4 regions of the Arthrobacter sp. J156 genome follow, and region 2 is predicted to be linked to each of the others. Evidence: riboswitches for the same ligand, from Rfam matches in the RefSeq annotation. Region 2 holds a riboswitch; each other region holds the start of a gene.

Region 1 (4,465 bases), 500 kb from region 2:
CAGCGCGGCGAAGGTGATGAACTCCGCGGCCATCCCGGAGGACGTCGCCACGGCGCCGATGCCGCCCTCGAGGGACGCGATGCGCTCCTCGAACGCCGCCACGGTGGGGTTGCCGATGCGGGAGTAGATGTTGCCGTACTTCTGCAGGGCGAACAGGTTCGCGGCGTCGTCGGTGTCCTTGAACACGAACGACGTCGACTGGTAGATGGGCACCGCGCGGGCGCCGTGCTCGGCGTCGGGCGTGCCGCCGGCGTGCAGGGCGCGGGTGCGGAATCCGAACTGGTGGTCCGACATCTAGGCGGTGGCTCCTTCGAGGTGGGTTTCCGGCAGCAGCTCCGTGTTGAGCTCGGTGCCGTGGGCTCGGGCGAGGTCCGCCTCTAGCTCGCGGACGATCGGGAGGACCTCGCGGCCGAACGCGCCGAGCTCCTCCTGGAAGTGCAGGTAGCCGGTCAGGAGCAGGTTCACGCCGATCTTCTTGAACGCGATGATCCGCTCGGCGATCTGCTCCGGGGTGCCGATGAGCTGGGTGCGGAAGCCGTCGTTGTACTGGACCAGGTCCTCGAACGTGGAGTCCTCCCACATGCCCTTGCCGTCCTTCGTGGACTGCCCGGCCTCCTTCACGGCGGCGGCGAAGCCCTCGACGGCGGGGCGGTGGGCCTTGTCGATGATCTCGCGCAGCGTGTCCCTGGCTTCCGCCTCGGTGTCGCGGGAGATGACGAAGCCGTTGATGCCGAAGCGCGGCTTGGCGGCCGCGGTGCGCCCCCCGGACTCCGCGGCCTTGAGCACGCCGGCGATGTTGTCCTGGAAGCCCTCGAGCGAGCGGCCGTTGGAGAAGTACCAGTCGGCGGCGTGGCCCGCGGCGGCCTGCGCGGCGGTCGAGTTGCCGCCGAAGAAAATCTCCGGGTGGGCCCGGCCCGGCAGATCCAGCGGCGCCGGGTTCAGGGTGAAGTCCTTGATGTTGTAGTACTGCCCGGAGTGGCTGAAGCCCTGCTGGGTCCACAGGCCACGCAGCACGTTGATGAACTCCTCGGTCCGCACGTAGCGCTCGTCGTGGTCCAGCCACTCGAGGCCGAAGTTCACGAACTCGTCCTTGAGCCAGCCGGAGACGACGTTCACGGCCGAGCGGCCGCCGGAGAGGTGGTCCGCGGTGATGATGAACTTGGCCAGCACGCCCGGGTGCCACATGCCCGGGTGGACGGCCGAGATCACCTTGAGCCGCTCGGTGGCGCCGAGCAGGGCCAGCGAGAAGCTCGTGGCCTCGTGCTGCTTGTCCGCGCCGTAGCTCGCGGCGTAGCGGGTCTGGGTCAGTGCGTACTCGAAGCCGGAGTCCTCCGCGATGCGGGCCAGCTTCTTGTTGTATTCGAACTCCCAGTTGGTGCGCTGCTCGATGGTCGAGACCACGAGCCCACCCGAGACGTTGGGCACCCAGTAGGCGAACTTGAGCGGTGTTTCCAGGTCGGCGACCCGGCTGACGGCGGTGTTCTCGGTCATGTGGGGGACTCCTTCGATCCTTGGTCGGATGGCGTGCGGCGTAGGCGGTTCCCGGGCAACGGCGCACCCTCCGGCGGCGGGCCGTGCGGGGGAAGAAGGCTGGCGCGTTCTCCATCGCTTCTGGCAGGAGCACCGTTCCGGCGGATTCCGGAGGGTTGCTGCGGCGTCATCGATCCAGATCTCTCGGCCGCTCGGGATGGTTGACCTTCAGTGTGTCAGCGAGCCGCCGATCCATCAAAGAATGTTGAGCCGGATTGCGTCGTGCCGGGCGCGGGCCGAAGATCCTGCGACGGCGCGGCGGCCGGGTGCGTCACGGGACGACGGCGGGGCGCGGGCCGGGAGGTCCGCTGGCTACGCTGGGGGCATGGCACAACGCATCGTCCTGGTCCGGCACGGGCAGACCCCGTGGAACTTCGAGGGGCGCCTGCAGGGCCAGGTGGACATCCCGCTCAACGCGGCCGGCCGCGCGCAGGCGCGCCAGGCGGGGCGGCAGCTGGCGGAGGAGTACGACGCCGGATCCTGGGACGCGGTCGTCGCCTCGCCTCTGGGGCGGGCGGCGGAGACCGCCGCGATCATCGCCGCCGAGCTGGGCCTCGAGCCCGGCGAGCCCGAACCGGGCCTCGTGGAGCGCGGCTACGGCGAGGGCGAGGGTGTCGTCGTCACCGGGATGCCGCGCCCCGAGCTGGACGCGCTGCTCTCCACCGCGGAGCCGGAGGCCGAGGTGGTCGAGCGGGGCGTGCGCGCCTTGACCGGCTTGGCCGCCGCCCACCCGGGGCGCGGCCTCGTGGTGGTGGCGCACGGGACGCTCATCCGCCTCGTCGTCGGGCACTTGCAGGGCGCTCCGCAGGCCCGGCTCGAGAACGGCCAGGTCGTGGAGCTCGACCCGGCGTTGCTGCCGGAGCTTGACGCGGTCTGAGGACGCGCGGGGGATCGAGGGTCCCGTCGGGCTACGCCCCGGCGAGGAGCGCCTCGCCGACACCGGCCCTGCGGTAGAACACCTCGCGGCCGGAACGCAGGGGGACGGCCAGCCCGCCCTCGGACATGACCTTGAGGTGGCCGTTGACGGTGCCCGGGGCGAGGTCCAGGGCGCATGCGAGCTGCTTCGTCGTCATCGGGACATCCAGCTGGGCCAGGATCTGCGCCCGTGTGGATCCCAGCAGCCTCGCCAGGGGATCGCCCGGGGCCGCGCCGCTGGACTCCCAGAGCCGGCCCACTCCGCGGGGCGCGTAGGTCAACGTCGGCACGAACGGCGCCGTGTTGAGCACCAGGGTCTCCGGCCAGACGAACGCGTTGGGCACCAGGATCAGGCCGGCCCCGGGTTCAGGCGGATCGATCCCGTCGCAGCCCCGGATGACCTCGAGCCCGCTGGGCGTGCGGACGACGGACGGATGCAGCGTCTTGAACACGTCGCCGATGCCGCCGCGGGCCATCTGGGCCAGCCTCCAGTCGATGTCCTCGAGCAGCAGCGAGCGGAGCCGGGGCCACCAGCGCCGGACAGCCAGCTCCCAATACCACTGGAGTGCTCCGACGGCACGATCGACTGCGGTGTCGACGTCCTCGGCGAGTTCCTCGAGGACGCCACGGGCCCCGGTGTCTTCCTGCCGCCGGAGCAGGGCCGTCAGGTCCCGTTCCCACACGGAGGCCGGGACGGCGGCGACGGCCGTGAGCCCGTCGTGGAAGGTGTCCTGGCGTTCCGGCGTCGGGGTGAGCGAATCGGCCATGAAGCCTGAACGGGGAACGAGTGCGGCGAGGACGCGCAGGTGCCCTTGTGAGGCCGGGTCGTCCGCCGCCGCGAGCGCGCGCCGCGTGCACTCGATCCAGGGGCGGTGGATGGCGGTTCCCTGCTGGAGGGCGCGCAAGCTGGTCACCGTCTCCCACAGGGGAGAGGCCTCGAACCGGATCCGCGTCAGGTCCTCGCTCGTGAGCTTGATGTGCATGGATTCAGCGTATTCCCGGCCGGAACGTCTGACGAGGATTCGGCCAGGACCGAATCGTGGAGCGGGCCGGGCGTCCGGCGGACGCTGGGTCCATGACCACCTTCAGCAGCTCCCGTCGTTCCCCTGTCCCCGTCCATCACGGTGCGGCCGTCGGTCCGGCGACGCCCAGCGGCGGATCCTCCGCGGTCCCGCGTCCCGAGGGCGGGGCGCGCCGCCCGGCACACGCCGTGGACCGCTTCGGCGCGGTCGCCCGCCTCGTTGCGGCCGTGGTCCGGTTCTACCGGGTCAACGCCGTCCGGGCTGCCGCCATAGAATCCGAGCACCTGCGCCTGCGCGAGGACGGCCTCCGCCGGTTCACCGAGGCCTCCGGCGGGCGGCTCTGAGTCCGCGATCGGCGGATCAGCGCTGCTTGAGGGCCTTCCGGCGCTTGCGCCGCTGGGCGCGGAGCGCGATCAGGCGGGCCGCGCCGGCCATCGCCACGACGATGCCGCCGGCGACGGACGCCGCGACCACCGTCAGGCCCATGCTGACCGTGCCCTCCCAGGCGAAGAAACGCAGCGGCGCCGTCGTCTGGTTCTGCGCGACGAAGATGATGAGCAGCACCAGCAGGGCGAGCGCGATGATCGTCGTGGCCCAGATCATGCCCGTGCGCGTCGTCGTCTTGGCGTCGAAGTCGCCGTCGTAGTCGTCCTCGCCGGAGCCGTGCGGATCACGCTCGGCGGGCGGAATGACCTGCGTCGTCTCGGCGTCGTCCACGGGGCGGGTGGCTTCGAGGGCCCCGCTGCCGTCGGCGCCCGGAGTGCCGAGCGTGTCGAAGGGCGCGCCGTCGACCGCGTCGGGGTGCTTGTCCGGGTGGAGCGCGTCGTCGGATCCGGGGTGGGGATTGCTCACGGTGAACCTCGCTTCTGAAGTGTCGTCCGTTCCGAACCTACACCAGCGGGCACCCGCTCCTGCCGCTACCGCCCGGAGCGGCAGATCGCGTCGATCTCCGGAATGCACGGCTCGTTCTGCAGGCTCGTCGTGTCGCCGAGGTCCGT
Region 2 (4,465 bases):
TGCACACGGCCGTCGCGGTCTACGTGGCGCTGCAGTTCCTGGGGCCCGTGCCGGCCGTGGGGGTCGCCGGGCTCGCGGCGGCGGCCGCGGTGGGCTGGTCGCGCCACGTCCTGCGGGCGCACACCCCCGGCCAGGTGGCGGCCGGGGCGGCGATCGGCGTCGCGACGCACCTGCTCCGCACGCTCGTCTACGGCTGAGGCCCGCCGCCCCGGCCCCGCATCACGATCCCGATTTCCGTTGTTTGAGCGGCCCATCACCGCCCGGGAGTGGATAACGTGGGGGGATGGCGGGTGACGGATCGCGATTGGTGTTCGGCTGCATGGGACTCGGCGGCGGGTGGGACGACGCGCCGCCGGACGCCGGCGACCTGGCCACCGCCCACGCCGCGGTCGACGCGGCCCTCGAAGCGGGCATCACCCTCTTCGACCACGCCGACATCTACACGCGCGGCAAGGCGGAAGAGGTCTTCGGCCGGGTCCTCGCGGAGCGGCCCGGCCTGCGGGACGAGATCGAGCTGCAGTCCAAGTGCGGGATCGTGCTCGCGGGCCCCGACGGGTCGGGCGGCCGCTACGACTCCTCGCCCGCCGTCCTCACGGCCCGCGTCGAGGACATCCTGCGCCGGCTCGGGATCGAACGGCTCGACGCGCTGCTGATCCACCGCCCGGACCCGCTGACCCCGATGGAGGATGTCGCGGCCGCGTTCGCCGGGCTGCGGGACGCCGGCAAGGTCGGCCGACTCGGCGTCTCGAACATGTCGGCGGCCCAGATGCGCGCGCTCCAGTCCGCGCTCGGCGAGGCGCCGGCGGTCAACCAGCTCGAGATGGGCCTGCACCGGCGCGATTGGCTCGAGTCCCAGGTCCTCGTCAACCACCCCGAGGGCGCGGCGCTCTCCTTCCCCGAGGGCACGATCGAGTACTGCCGCGCGGAGGGCGTGGAGCTGCAGGCGTGGGGCGCACTGGCCCAGGGACGCTACTCGGGCAGGAGTACGACGCCGGAGCCCGGCCCGGGTGCCGCGCCCCGCCCCGGGAGCGGGGCGGCGTCGCCCGAGGAGGAGGCGTCCGGCGTCGTCCGGGAACTCGCCGACGGCCTCGGCTGCGCGCCCGAGGCCGTGGTGCTGGGATGGCTCATGCGCCACCCGGCCCGGATCCGCCCGGTCATCGGTACCACGAACCCGGCGCGGATCGCCGCGTGCGCCGGCGCGGAGCGGGCCGCCGCGGCCATGGGGGCCGTGGACTGGTACCGCTTGTGGACCGCGGCCCGGGGGCGCCCGCTGCCGTAGGGTCCCGCCGTCGTCCGGCCCGCCGCGGCTGCCCTGCCGCGGCCGCTCGGGCCGGCCTCAGTCGGCGTTGACCGCGAGCTCGACGCTGACGGGGGTCGGCCGGGCGAAGAGGTCCAGCACGGGGCAGCGCGCGTCGACGACCTGGTGCAGCTCCTCGTAGCGCTCGGGGGTTTCCGGCCCGTTGAGGTGAACGGTCAGGCGCACCGCCGTGAAGCCGGGGCGCGTGTCCGGATCGGCGCCGAAGATCCCGCGGACGTCGAGGTCGCCCTCCGCCGTGATCTCGAGCGAGTCGATCGCGACGCCGAGCTGGTGCGCGTAGAGCCGGTAGACCACGACCTGGCAGGACACGAGCGCGCCGAGGGCGTACTCGACGGGGCTCGCGTCCGAATCGTCGCCGGCCAGCGCGGCGGGCTCGTCGACGACGAACTCGTGGCGGCCCGCCGTGACGCGCGTGGCGACGGAGCGCTCCGAGACGCCGTGGGCGCGGTAGACGGCCTTCGCGTTGGCCGTGTCCTCGCCGATGCGGCCCGCCCAGAAGGACGCGGCGTCGTCGAGGCGGCGGGCGCGCTCGGCGTCGAGGTCGGTGGTCCTCGGGGTGGCGGATCCGGTGGGAGACTGCTGGCCGGTGCCCGCAGCCTGTTCTGTGGTGGAGGTCATGTTGGGTCCTGCCCTTCGCGTCGTGGCGCATGCGGGCGCGTGCGCCGTGCTTACGCCCGCCGCCGCGGCGGGCGTCGAATCGTCACCTGGGGCACCCCGCTACAGCGAGGAGGGTTGCCGCCCGACCGGCCAGGGCCTTCAGGTCGGGTCTCTTGATTCCTGGCCTCGAGTCTCACGCTCCGGCCCGGGCCGCGGCAAGGACTTCCGTCACGCGGGGTCACCTCGTCATCCGGCGTCACGGGAGGCGGCCAAGGTCACGTGGCCTGCAGTTGTGCAAAGATTGCACTGGTGCATAAACTGTACCCATGCATGATTCACCCCTGAGCCTGCGCGAGCGCAACCGCCTCGAGACCTGGCGGGCCGTCCACGAGGCGGCCTCGGCCCTCGCCCTCGAGGACGGCCTCGCCGCCGCCACGGTCGATTCGATCGCCCGCCGCGCCGGCATCTCCAAGCGCACGTTCTTCAACTACTTCCCCTCCAAGGAGGACGCCGTCCTCGGGATGCGCGCCCCCGAGCTCCGGCAGGAGTTCATCGAGCGCTTCCGCGCCTCGGACGCCGAGCTGCTCGAGCGCACCGTGCGGCTCATGGCGGAGGTCCTGTCCACCGTGGTCGGCGATGGGAGCCGCTTCGAGCGCCGCAAGGAGCTCGTCGGCCGCTACCCCGAGCTGCGCGGGCGCGTGGTCCAGCACCTCAACGACGCCGAGGTCCTCGTGGACTCGGCCGTCAACGACCGCCTCAGCGAGGACCCGGCCACCGTCTCCGCCGAGCTCGGCGAGGACCCCGCGGCCCGCCGCGCGCTGCTCATGGCCGCCGCCACGATCGTCCGCTTCACCTACCGCCAGTTCCCCGGCGCCCCGCTCGAAGAGCTCGGCGCCCACCTCGGCGAATCCACCGACGTCTTCAGAAAGGTCCTGCGTCCCCGGCCATGACCACTTCCACCACCACGCCCGGCACCACCGCGCAGCCGCCCGCCCCCGAGGCGGACCGCAAGAACCACCTCGTCCTGCTCTTCGGCGGCCTCATGGTCACCATGCTGCTCGCCTCCCTCAACCAGACCGTGCTCGCCGCGGCCCTGCCGACGATCGTCGGCGAGCTGCACGGCGTCGAGCACATGGCCTGGGTCATCACGGCCTTCATCCTGGCCTCGACCGTGATGATGCCCGTCTACGGCAAGCTCGGCGACATGTTCGGCCGCAAGCCGCTCCTGCTCTTCGCGATCATCGTGTTCATCGGCGGCTCCGTGATCGGCGCCCTCGCCCAGGACATGAACGTGCTCATCCTCGGCCGGGCCATCCAGGGCATCGGCGGCGGCGGGCTCATGATCCTCTCGCAGGCGATCATCGCCGACGTCGTCCCCGCCCGCGAGCGCGGGAAGTACATGGGCATCATGGGCGGCGTGTTCGCCTTCTCCTCCGTCGCCGGACCACTGCTCGGCGGCTGGCTCACGGAGGGCCCGGGCTGGCGCTGGACGTTCTGGATGAACATCCCGCTCGGCGTGCTCGCCGTCCTCGCCGCCGTCTTCCTGCTGCACATCCCGCGCCCCTCCGCCGCCCAGCGCGGCCGGATCGACTACCTCGGCATGGCGCTCCTCGCCGTCGCGACGAGCGCACTCGTCCTCGCCGGCACGTGGGGCGGCGGGACCTACGCGTGGGATTCCCCGACGATCCTCGGCCTCTTCGCCGCGGCCGCCGTCGCCGGCGCCCTGTTCGTGTGGGTCGAGTCGCGCGCCGCCGAACCCGTCCTGCCGCTGGCCCTCTTCCGCAACCGCAACTTCAACCTGACCACGGTCGCCGGGCTCATGACCGGCATCGCCATGTTCGGGGCGATCGGCTACATGCCGACCTACCTGCAGATGGTCACGGGCTTCGGCCCCACCGAGGCCGGCCTGCTCATGATCCCCATGATGGGGGGCCTCCTGGTCACCTCGGTCCTCGTCGGCCGCCGCGTCTCGGTCACGGGCCGGTACAAGGCCGTCATGATCACGGGAACGCTCGTCACCGCGCTGGGCCTGGTCCTGCTCTCCACGATCCACGCGGACGCCCCGGTCGCCCTGATCTGCGCGTACCTCGCCGTCATGGGCATCGGCCTCGGCGCGAGCATGCAGCTGCTGACCCTCGTGGCGCAGAACTCCTTCCACCTCTCGATGGTCGGCACCGCGACGGCCGGGCAGAACTACTTCCGCCAGGTCGGCGCGACCCTGGGCTCGGCCGTCGTCGGCTCGCTCTTCGCCAGCCGGCTCAAGGAGCTCCTCGTCGAGAAGATGCCGGCCGGGGCCGGTGCGGGCGACGGCGGCAACTCGCTGACCCCCGCGCTCGTCGCCTCCCTGCCGGAGCCCGTGCGGGAGCTCATCGTCGCGTCCTACAACGAGGCCCTCGTGCCGCTGTTCCTGTGGATCGCGCCGCTCGCGCTCCTCGCGGCGCTCGCCCTGGCGTTCGTCACGGAGGACCCGCTCGCGACCAAGATCGAGCGCGATCTGCCGGCCGAGTCCCTCGGCGAGGGCCAGCTCGGCCACCTGCATGACACCCCGCA
Region 3 (4,465 bases), 1.0 Mb from region 2:
CAGCTGCCCGGATAGGCGCCTACTCCGGGAAGATCTGCCCGATCGGCTCGCGCTTCTCGGCCTGGAAGGTGTCCTCCGCTCGGCCGTGGGCCCAGTAGGCGGAGAGCGACATCCGCTGGCGCGGGATCCCGCGCTCGTCCGCGAGGTAGCGGCGCAGGGCCTTGATCATCTCCCGCTCGCCGTGCGCGAAGACCTGGACGTCGCCGTCGAGCCACTGCCCCGCCATGACGGCCGCGGCCAGCCGCGTCGTCTCGGGGCTGAACGTGCCGCCGCGGTGCAGCCAGCGCAGCTCGATGCCCGCCGGGGCGGAGAGCTCGAGCTCGTCGGCGGCAGAGGCCACCTCGAGGTAGGCGATGCCGCGGGCGTCCGGCCCCATGGCCTCGAGCGCGGAGGCGATCGCGGGCAGGGCCGACTCGTCTCCGGCCAACAGGTGCCAACCGGCCGCCGGGTCCGGGGAGTACATCCCACCCGGGCCGTTGAAGCAGAGCTTGTCGCCGGGCTGCGCGGCGGCCGCCCACGGACCGGCGATGCCCTCGTCCCCGTGGACGACGAAGTCGATCTGCAGCGTCCCGGCGTCCGGGTCGACGGAGCGGACGGTGTAGGTGCGGCGCACGGGCATCTGCTCGGGCTCCAGCCGGGAGCGGAGCTCGTCGAGGTCGTACGGGGGCTCGAGGCCGAGCGCGGGATCGGCGAAGAGCAGCTTGACGTACTTGTCCGTGGCGTCCTTGTCCTGGTAGCCGGCGAAGCCCTCGCCGCCGAGGGTCAAGCGCACCATGTGCTCGGAGAGCCGCTCGGTGGCGAGGACCTCGAGGACGGTCTGGGGGCGCTGCGGACGCGGGGCGGGGGAAACGCTCATGCTGAGGACACACTCCTTCGGGCCGGCCGCGGGCCGGCGGTTGCCTTTTGTCCACCCAATCCCACGAATCCCGTCAATGCAAACGCCCCCGCCCCGGACGGCGTCCCGGACGGACTCCGGGCGGCTTGCATCTTGAGAATGATTCTCAATAGACTGGCCGCGTGGGCCTCCATCTCCTCTCCTTCCTCGACTTCCACTGCCGCGACCAGGCGCTCACCCGCCTCCGCGCCGACCACCCCGACGCGGTCGTCGTGGTGCACGACCCGCTCGAAGGCGTACGGGTACTGTGCCGCACGGACATCCCCGGGCGCTCGCCCTGGCCGTGGACCCCGCATCCGTCGAAGACCAGCTCTGGGACCGCCACACGCTCTGGGAATCCGGGCTCAGCAGCCCGCCCGCCGACGACCGCACGGCCGGCGAGTTCCTGATCGAGGCGTTCGCGCAGTGCCGCGAGGTGCTCCTCGTCGAGGGCCTCTTCGCCCACCTCCTCGGCGGCGGCTCCGCGGGCTGCCAGTCCGGTGGAGCGGGGTTCGTCCGCGGCATGCAGCTCATCGCCGAAGGCGTCGCCTGGCTGCGCGGCGACGTCTGGCTCGCCGACTCCCCGACCGCGCGGCTCGGCGTGACCGGGATCGGACCCCGCGTCTGGATGGAGCACCTCGGCACGTGGGGCCGGCGGGCGGCCGGGACCCGGCTCCTGATGACCGGCCCGGACATGGCCGGTGCCGCCGAGCAGGCCGCCGCGGCCGCACGTTCGTCATCAACAAGGCCAATCCGCGGCTCAAGGCGCGCCAGGGCTGACCGTCCCGGTCCGGTGCGGTCCGGTGCGTTGCTTGCCGAAGCGTCGCACCGGGCCGCTAGGATGGAGGCAGCTTCACGAGATGCGGCCACACGCAGGGCTCCGACCCGGCCGCGCACCAACCCCATGCTTCACGGGTGGTTCGGATGACGAAGCGGTCCGGTGCAATACCGCTCCGGGCAAGAGCAACGGAAGGCACACCTCCATGAACGCACCCGACGGCAGCTGTCGCAGCTACCGCGACGGACACGACATCTACCCGCTCCGCCTGGCCCGCGCCCGGAAGGACCCCACCGCGTGGCAACCGGCCCACGTCACGGCGTTCCTTCCCGGTTTCCGGGTGGCCGTGATGACGGCCGATCTGAAGGTCGCACGCTACACGGCCCATGACGTGGCCGAGATCGTCCGGCTCCTGAACCTGGCCGGCCAACGGCTCGACCACCGCGTGCGCTGGGCTTCCGAGCCGCTCGAGACGCTGTGGTGGCATTGCGCCTGGAACGAGGCGGCCCGGATCCTCGGCGTCCCGGAGGACCCCGGCGTCGGGGCCGGCCGCCGCTACTTCAGCCTCTCCAGCGACGAGCTGGCCCCGTGCGATCTGGAGCACGATCCGGAACTCGGCCTGCGGTTCGTCGAGGTCACGGCGGGCCTGCTGCACAGCGGGGCCTGAGCCGCCCTCAGCGGAACAGCGGCTCTCCAAGGAACCCGGCGAGCGCCTCGCGGTGCTCGGCCGGGATGCGCAGCAGTCGCTGTTCCGCAGTGGAGAAGAACGCCAGGGTCGTGATCGCGCGCACGCAGACGCCGCCGTCGACGGGATCGTGGAACTCGTAGGCGATATCGAACGAGGCGGGCTTGACCGAGCTGATCCAGACGTCGACCCGGGCCGGGACGTTGCGGTAGTCCAGCGGGGCCACGTAGCGGACCCGGTGCTCGACGACGAGCGTCTGCGTGTCGGCCGGAACGGTGGAGAACAGCTCGACGACGGGCTCGGCGCCGGGCTTGCCCGTCCCGCCCGGCACGCCGAAGGCCGCGATCCGCGCCTCCTCCATCATGCGGACCAGGTTGACGTTGTTGATGTGGCCGTAGGCGTCCATGTCGCCCCACCGCATCGGCACGCCGACGCTCAGGCGGCGCCCGCTCACTGCGTCTTCCGCGGCAGGACGGGCATCGCCGAGGTGGGCGGCCCCGCGACGCGTTCGGGTTCCAGCAGCCCCAGCCGCTCGAGGCCCTCGCAGATCCCGGCACCGTCCGGCGCGTACACCCACGGCGTCCCCGGGGTGGAGTCCATGGTGCCCATCGAGCGGCCGCCGGCCAGGACGGCCTCCGACGGCGTGAGCTGGCGGATCGCGATCGCCCGCACCTGCCCGGGGTGGCGGCGGGCGAACTCGGCGTAGATCTCCGGATCGTGCTGTCCGTCGTCGCCGACCAGGAGCCAGCTGATGTGCGGGAACTGGGCGGCCAGGCGGCGCAGCTGGTCCACCTTGTGCTGCTGCCCCGAGCGGAACCAGCGCCCCTCGGTCGGCCCCCAGTCCGTCAGCAGGAGCGCTCCGGCCGGGTAGAGGTTGCGGGAGAGGAAGCGGGTGAGGGTCGGGGCCACGTTCCAGGCGCCCGTCGAGAGGTAGAGCACCGGGGATCCCGGGCGGGTGCGCATGAGCCGCTCCATCATCACGGCCATGCCGGGCGTCGCGACGCGCGCGTGCTCGCTGAGCACAAAGGAGTTCCACGCGGCCAGCAGCGGGCGCGGGAGGGCGGTGACGACGACGGTGTCGTCGATGTCGGAGACGACCCCGAAGTCGATCGAGCGGTCGACGACGAACACGGACACGTCCGCGGGTTCCGAGGACTCGCTGCGCAGGGTCACCGCGTGCCAGCCGGGCGCCAGGTCCACCGTGATCTTGACGTCGAGGACGCCTCCGCGGTCGGCGTCGACGCGGAAGGTCCGCCCGCCGATCTCCGCGACGACCTCGGCGTGCGGGATGGGCGGGGAGATGAAGTTCCTCCAGCCGCGGACGCCGTCGGAGACGACCTTGGACTTGGGCAGGCCGTTCGTGAACGCGCCGGGCCGGGCCAGGACGATACGTGCGAAGACCCGCACCCAGCCGTCGGCCCCGCTGACGCCGTAGCCGCGGAAGGGCAGGACGGTGGCCACGAGTCCGCGGCTCCGGCCGCCTCGCTCGCGGAACGCGTGCCATCCGTCTTCAAGGCGGACCCCCAGGTGGCGGGCGTGCTTCACGGTGTTCGGTGCTGCCATGGCCCCAGTCTTTCACGCACGCGGCCGTGGGGCCGTCACCGCGCGGCGGCGGAAACGGGCACCGAAAACCCCTCGCATTCTTCTACATTCTGTAGAACAATGGGCGGCATGATGTTTGAACACGAGGACGGCCAGCCCGTCATGATCCTGGACACCGAGCAGTGCTGGACGCTGCTGGGACGCACCCACCATGGCCGGATCGCGCTCAGCGTCGCGGGCAACGTGGACATCGTCCCGGTCAACCACGCGGCCCACGAGGGGAAGCTCTACTTCCGCACGGCCCCCGGAAACAAGCTGGCCGGGCTCACCATCAACCCGACGGTCGCGTTCGAGTCGGACGGCATCCTGAGCGACCAGGCCTGGTCCGTCGTCGTCCGCGGCACGGCCCGGGTCCTGGAGACCGAGGCGGAGATCGAGCTCGCCCGCGCCGCCGGCGTCCGCCCCTGGGTCCAGACCCTCAAGGACACGTGGGTGGAGATCACCCCGCGCGAAGTCACGGGCCGCCACTTCCTCCTCGGCAACCAGCCGGAACAGCTCGACGAGTCCTGACCCCGCCCTAGCGGAA
Region 4 (4,465 bases), 1.5 Mb from region 2:
ACCACGCGGAGCCGCCGGGCTGTTCCGTGCCCGGGGGCCACCGCTTCCGGCGCAGGGGGGAGCTCGGTGCCGCCCCGGGGCCGCAGGGGCCGTAGGCTGGGTGACCATGAAGCACCCCGAGCCGCCCGCCGTGGGCACCGAGCGGAACATGCTGCGGGCCCAGCTGCTTCTGGTCCTGGCCCTCTCGCTCGGCCAGTCCGCCGTCTACGCCGTTGTGAACCTGCTGGACAAGCTGTCCCGGGAGCCGCTCGCGCAGCAGACGACGCGCATGAACACGAGCCTGAACGACCGGCAGTACTTCGACCTGACGTACCAGCTCCTCGACATCGGCTTCTCGCTCGTACCCGTCGCGCTCGTCTTCTTCTTCCTGCACCAGGCCGGACGCAACGGCTTCCGGCTGTTCGGCTTCGATGGCCGCCGCCCGTGGCCCGACGCCGGCTGGGGCCTGCTCCTGTTCGGGGCGATCGGCGTCGGCACGCTCGGCGTCTACGCGGCGGGCCGGGCCCTGGGCATCACCACGGCGATCGTCCCCGCGGCCCTGGATCCGTTCTGGTGGACCATCCCCGTGCTCGTCCTCTCCGCGGTGCGCCACGGGATCCTCGAGGAGGTCGTCGTCGTCGGCTTCCTCTTCCACGTGTTGCGCCGGATCGGCTGGGGCCCCTGGGCCGTCATCGTCGCCAGCGCGCTGTTCCGCGGCAGCTACCACCTCTACCAGGGGTTCGGGCCGTTCATCGGCAACGCCCTCATGGGACTCGCCTTCGGCTGGTTCTACCACCGCTACGGCCGGGTCATGCCGCTCGTGATCGCCCACGCGCTCCTGGACTCGGCCGGGTTCGTCGGATACGCGCTCCTGGGGCCCGCGATCGGCATCGGTTCCTAGCGGGCCCGCCTTGCGGGCCGTGGGCTAGAGGGTGACCGGGCCGTTCGGCGTCTCGAAGGTCACGGACAGGATGCCGGGGGTGCCGTTCGGGGCCTGCCACTCGACGTCCACTCCCTCGAGCGGGTTCTTCTCCGGCGTGCCGAGCCACTCGCGGACGCGTTCGACGGAACCGGCGATCGCGATGCGGCTGATCCGGCCGGCCGGATCCAGCGCCTTGGAGGGGTGCAGCTCCTCGGTGCCGTCGTCCCAGCGCAGCATGTAGGGCACCTGCGGGTCGGCGATCAGGCCCTTGATGCCGATCTGCTGCCACGTGAGCTCGCGGCCGTCGGGGAACTTGCGATTGCCGGGGACCGAGGCGCGTCCGAGCCGCTCCTCGAAGGGGGCGAGGTCCTCCACCGCCACGCACCAGCCCATCCAGCCGCCGCCCATTTCCGAGCGGGCCCTCACGGCCTGCCCGAACGGGGCCTTGTCCGAGGCCGGATGGTTCAGGACCTCGACGACCTCGAGGTACTGCTTGTTCTCGAGCGGGAAGATCACGTTCCGCGTCCCGAACCGCGGATGGACACCGCCCTTGACCGATTCAAGCCCCAGCTGTTCTTCGATCCTGGCCGCCGTGGCCGCCAGACCGTCCTGTCCGCACGCATATGAAACATGGTCCAACCTCATCATGGGTTCATGATGGCACTTTGTGATGTGGGTCTCGACTTAGGCTCCCCTTGCTTGTGGCGGCCGCGGAGGCGCGTCCGCTTTCACGCCGCGTCATATTCGCGCGGCGCCGCTTGCGGCCCCGCCCGCTCCCGGGCCAGACTGGATCCCAGGTCATGAGTGCCAGCGCTAAACCCCGGTTTGCTGGCCGGCAACCCTCCACTCGCGGTGGGGTGCCCCGGGTGAGGACCGGGCCGAGCATCAATCCCGATGCCCGGCAAGCGCGGGTCACGACCCCGTCGGCAGGCACGGCCGCCGGACGGGGGAACGGCCCTTCGATGGAAGGGAAGCCACCATGTCCAACCACTGGAACTTCGAGACGCGCCAGATCCACGCCGGCCAGAGTCCGGACGCGGCCACGGGCGCCCGGGCCCTGCCGATCTACCAGACCACCTCGTTCGTCTTCCCGAGCGCCGAGAGCGCCGCGGCCCGCTTCGCGCTGGCCGAGCTCGAACCGATCTACACGCGCATCGGCAACCCCACGCAGGAGGCCGTGGAGAACCGCATCGCGGACCTCGAGGGCGGCGTCGGCGCGCTGCTCCTGTCCTCGGGGCAGGCCGCGACGACGTTCGCGATCCTGAACGTCGCGGGCGCCGGCGACCACATCGTGGCCAGCCCGAGCCTCTATGGCGGGACGCAGAACCTGCTCAAGCACACGCTCGCCCGCCTCGGCGTCGAAGTCACCTTCGTCGCCGACCCGGACGACCTGGGGCTGTGGCGCGACGCCGTCAAGCCCAACACCAAGGCCTTCTTCGGGGAAGTCGTCTCCAATCCGCGCCAGGACGTGCTGGACATCGAGGGCGTGAGCGCGGCGGCCCACGAGGCCGGCGTGCCGCTGCTCGTGGACAACACGCTGTCCACCCCGTACCTGGTCCGCCCGATCGAGTGGGGCGCCGACGTCGTCATCCACTCGGCGACCAAGTACCTCGGCGGCCACGGCACGGCGATCGCCGGCGTGATCGTGGACGCCGGCCGCTTCGACTACGCCGCGGATCCGGAGCGGTTCCCGGGCTTCAACACCCCGGACGAGTCCTACAACGGACTGGTCTTCGCCCGCGACCTCGGCGTGGACGGGATCCTCGGGGCCAACCTCGCCTACATCCTCAAGGCCCGCGTGCAGTTGCTGCGCGACCTCGGTTCCTCGGTGGCGCCCTTCAACGCCTTCCTGATCGCGCAGGGCCTCGAGACCCTGAGCCTGCGGGTCGAGCGCCACGTCGCCAACGCCCAGAAGGTCGCCGAGTGGCTCGAGGCGCGTTCCGACGTCGTGTCGGTCGCCTATGCGGGGCTGCCCTCGAGCCCGTGGTTCGAGCGCGGACGCAAGTACGGTCCGCGCGGCACGGGAGCCGTGATCGCGTTCGAACTGGCCGGCGGTGCCGCCGCGGGCCAGGCCTTCATCGACGGGCTGCAGCTGCACTCCCACGTCGCCAACATCGGCGACGTGCGCTCCCTGGCCATCCACCCGGCGTCGACCACGCACGCGCAGCTGACCGAGCAGGAACGCCGCTCGGCCGGCGTCACGCCCGGCCTGGTCCGGATCGCCGTGGGCATCGAGCACGTGGACGACATCATCGCGGACCTGGAGGGCGGCTTCGCGGCGGCCTCCGCCGCCGACGCTCCGGCCGCCGACCTCGAAGCGGTGAAGTGAGCATCGACGTCGACACCGCACGCGGCACGATCGGACGGGGCGGCCAGGCGGCCGCCCCGTCCGGCGTGCCCTCCGGCGACGGCATCCTGCGCGTGCTGCGCACGGGCGCCTTCGCCTTCGAGACCGGGGGGTTCCTGCCCGCCGTGGACCTCGCCTACGAGACGTGGGGGAGGCTCAACGCCGACGCATCGAACGCGGTCCTGCTGCAGCACGCCCTGACGGGGGACACCCACGTGGCGCGCGGGGACGGGGCGGAACCCGGGTGGTGGGACGGCTTCATCGGCCCGGGTCGGACCATCGACACGGAGCGGTACTTCGTCGTCGCCGCCAACATGGTCGGCGGCTGCTACGGCAGCACCGGGCCCTCGTCGCCCGATGCCGACGGCGTCCCCTGGGGCTCGCGCTTCCCGTTCACGACGATCCGGGACTCCGTACGGCTGGAGGCCCGGCTCGCCGACGAGCTCGGAATCGACCGCTGGCATGCCGTGGTCGGCGGTTCGATGGGTGGCGCGCGCGCCCTCGAGTGGGCGGCCGAGTTCCCGCACCGCGTCGGGCATTGCGTCGTGGTCGCCGCGACGGCGCAGGCGAGCGCCGAGCAGATCGCGTTCGCCCAGGCGCAGTCGGCGGCGATCCGGCTGGATCCCGGCTTCGCCGGCGGGGACTACTACGACGCCGGGGCCGACCCGGGCGGTACCGCCCAGGGGGCGCGGGGTCCGGTCGGCGGGCTCGGCATCGCCCGCCGGATCGCGCACGTCACCTACCGTTCCGAGCCCGAGCTCGAGTCGCGCTTCGGCCGCGCCGCGCAGCCCGGGGAGAGCCCGCTCGGTTCGGCGACGTCCGAACGCGGGCGCTACCAGGTGGAGAGCTACCTGGACCACCAGGCGGACAAGCTCGCGGCGCGCTTCGACGCCAACAGCTACCTGGTCCTGACCGAGGCGCTCATGAGCCACGACGTCGGCCGCGGCCGGGGCGGCGTGGAGGCGGCGCTCGCGCGTCTGGATTCGACCCGCTTCTTCATCGCCGCGGTGACGAGCGACCGGTTGTACTGGCCGGAGCAGTCGGAGCGCCTCGCGGCGCTCCTGCCGGGCCGTCCGCCGGTCCACGCCATCGACTCGCCGATCGGGCATGACGGCTTCCTCACGGACATCACGCAGCTCGACGCGCCGCTGCGCGCCACGGTCTTCGCCGGCTGAGCCGCGGGAGCGGCCGGGCCCCGGACCCCTCCACCCGGCGGG

What was found. A riboswitch is a leader RNA that binds a small molecule or an ion and turns the genes downstream of it on or off. The one in region 2 is predicted to bind S-adenosylmethionine.
Region 1: another riboswitch for S-adenosylmethionine. It lies ahead of sfnG (dimethylsulfone monooxygenase SfnG); the one in region 2 lies ahead of AC0QR5_RS11550 (OsmC family protein).
Region 3: another riboswitch for S-adenosylmethionine. It lies ahead of AC0QR5_RS16520 (hypothetical protein); the one in region 2 lies ahead of AC0QR5_RS11550 (OsmC family protein).
Region 4: another riboswitch for S-adenosylmethionine. It lies ahead of AC0QR5_RS01835 (bifunctional o-acetylhomoserine/o-acetylserine sulfhydrylase); the one in region 2 lies ahead of AC0QR5_RS11550 (OsmC family protein).

The regions. Positions count from the first base shown of each region.
Region 1 is NZ_CM149650.1:3,024,709-3,029,173, forward strand. It holds gene AC0QR5_RS13985 (O-acetylhomoserine aminocarboxypropyltransferase/cysteine synthase family protein) at 1-294, opposite strand, end outside; gene sfnG (dimethylsulfone monooxygenase SfnG) at 295-1,491, opposite strand; SAM riboswitch class I at 1,600-1,694, opposite strand; gene AC0QR5_RS13995 (histidine phosphatase family protein) at 1,856-2,407, shown strand; gene AC0QR5_RS14000 (ArsR/SmtB family transcription factor) at 2,439-3,428, opposite strand; gene AC0QR5_RS14005 (hypothetical protein) at 3,521-3,811, shown strand; gene AC0QR5_RS14010 (lipopolysaccharide assembly protein LapA domain-containing protein) at 3,828-4,319, opposite strand; gene AC0QR5_RS14015 (acetate--CoA ligase) at 4,385-4,465, opposite strand, start outside.
Region 2 is NZ_CM149650.1:2,523,984-2,528,448, reverse strand. It holds gene AC0QR5_RS11560 (hypothetical protein) at 1-197, shown strand, start outside; gene AC0QR5_RS11555 (aldo/keto reductase) at 284-1,279, shown strand; gene AC0QR5_RS11550 (OsmC family protein) at 1,337-1,936, opposite strand; SAM riboswitch class IV at 1,978-2,094, opposite strand; gene AC0QR5_RS11545 (TetR/AcrR family transcriptional regulator) at 2,242-2,865, shown strand; gene AC0QR5_RS11540 (MDR family MFS transporter) at 2,862-4,465, shown strand, end outside.
Region 3 is NZ_CM149650.1:3,573,515-3,577,979, reverse strand. It holds gene AC0QR5_RS16540 (DNA-3-methyladenine glycosylase 2) at 1-15, shown strand, start outside; gene AC0QR5_RS16535 (siderophore-interacting protein) at 20-856, opposite strand; gene AC0QR5_RS16530 (hypothetical protein) at 1,018-1,284, shown strand; gene AC0QR5_RS16525 (50S ribosomal protein L36) at 1,301-1,654, shown strand; SAM riboswitch class IV at 1,726-1,844, shown strand; gene AC0QR5_RS16520 (hypothetical protein) at 1,858-2,319, shown strand; gene AC0QR5_RS16515 (acyl-CoA thioesterase) at 2,327-2,791, opposite strand; gene AC0QR5_RS16510 (App1 family protein) at 2,788-3,900, opposite strand; gene AC0QR5_RS16505 (pyridoxamine 5'-phosphate oxidase family protein) at 4,009-4,449, shown strand; gene AC0QR5_RS16500 (acyl-CoA dehydrogenase family protein) at 4,457-4,465, opposite strand, start outside.
Region 4 is NZ_CM149650.1:390,942-395,406, forward strand. It holds gene AC0QR5_RS01825 (CPBP family intramembrane glutamic endopeptidase) at 107-880, shown strand; gene AC0QR5_RS01830 (VOC family protein) at 905-1,549, opposite strand; SAM riboswitch class IV at 1,698-1,815, shown strand; gene AC0QR5_RS01835 (bifunctional o-acetylhomoserine/o-acetylserine sulfhydrylase) at 1,881-3,230, shown strand; gene metX (homoserine O-acetyltransferase MetX) at 3,260-4,423, shown strand.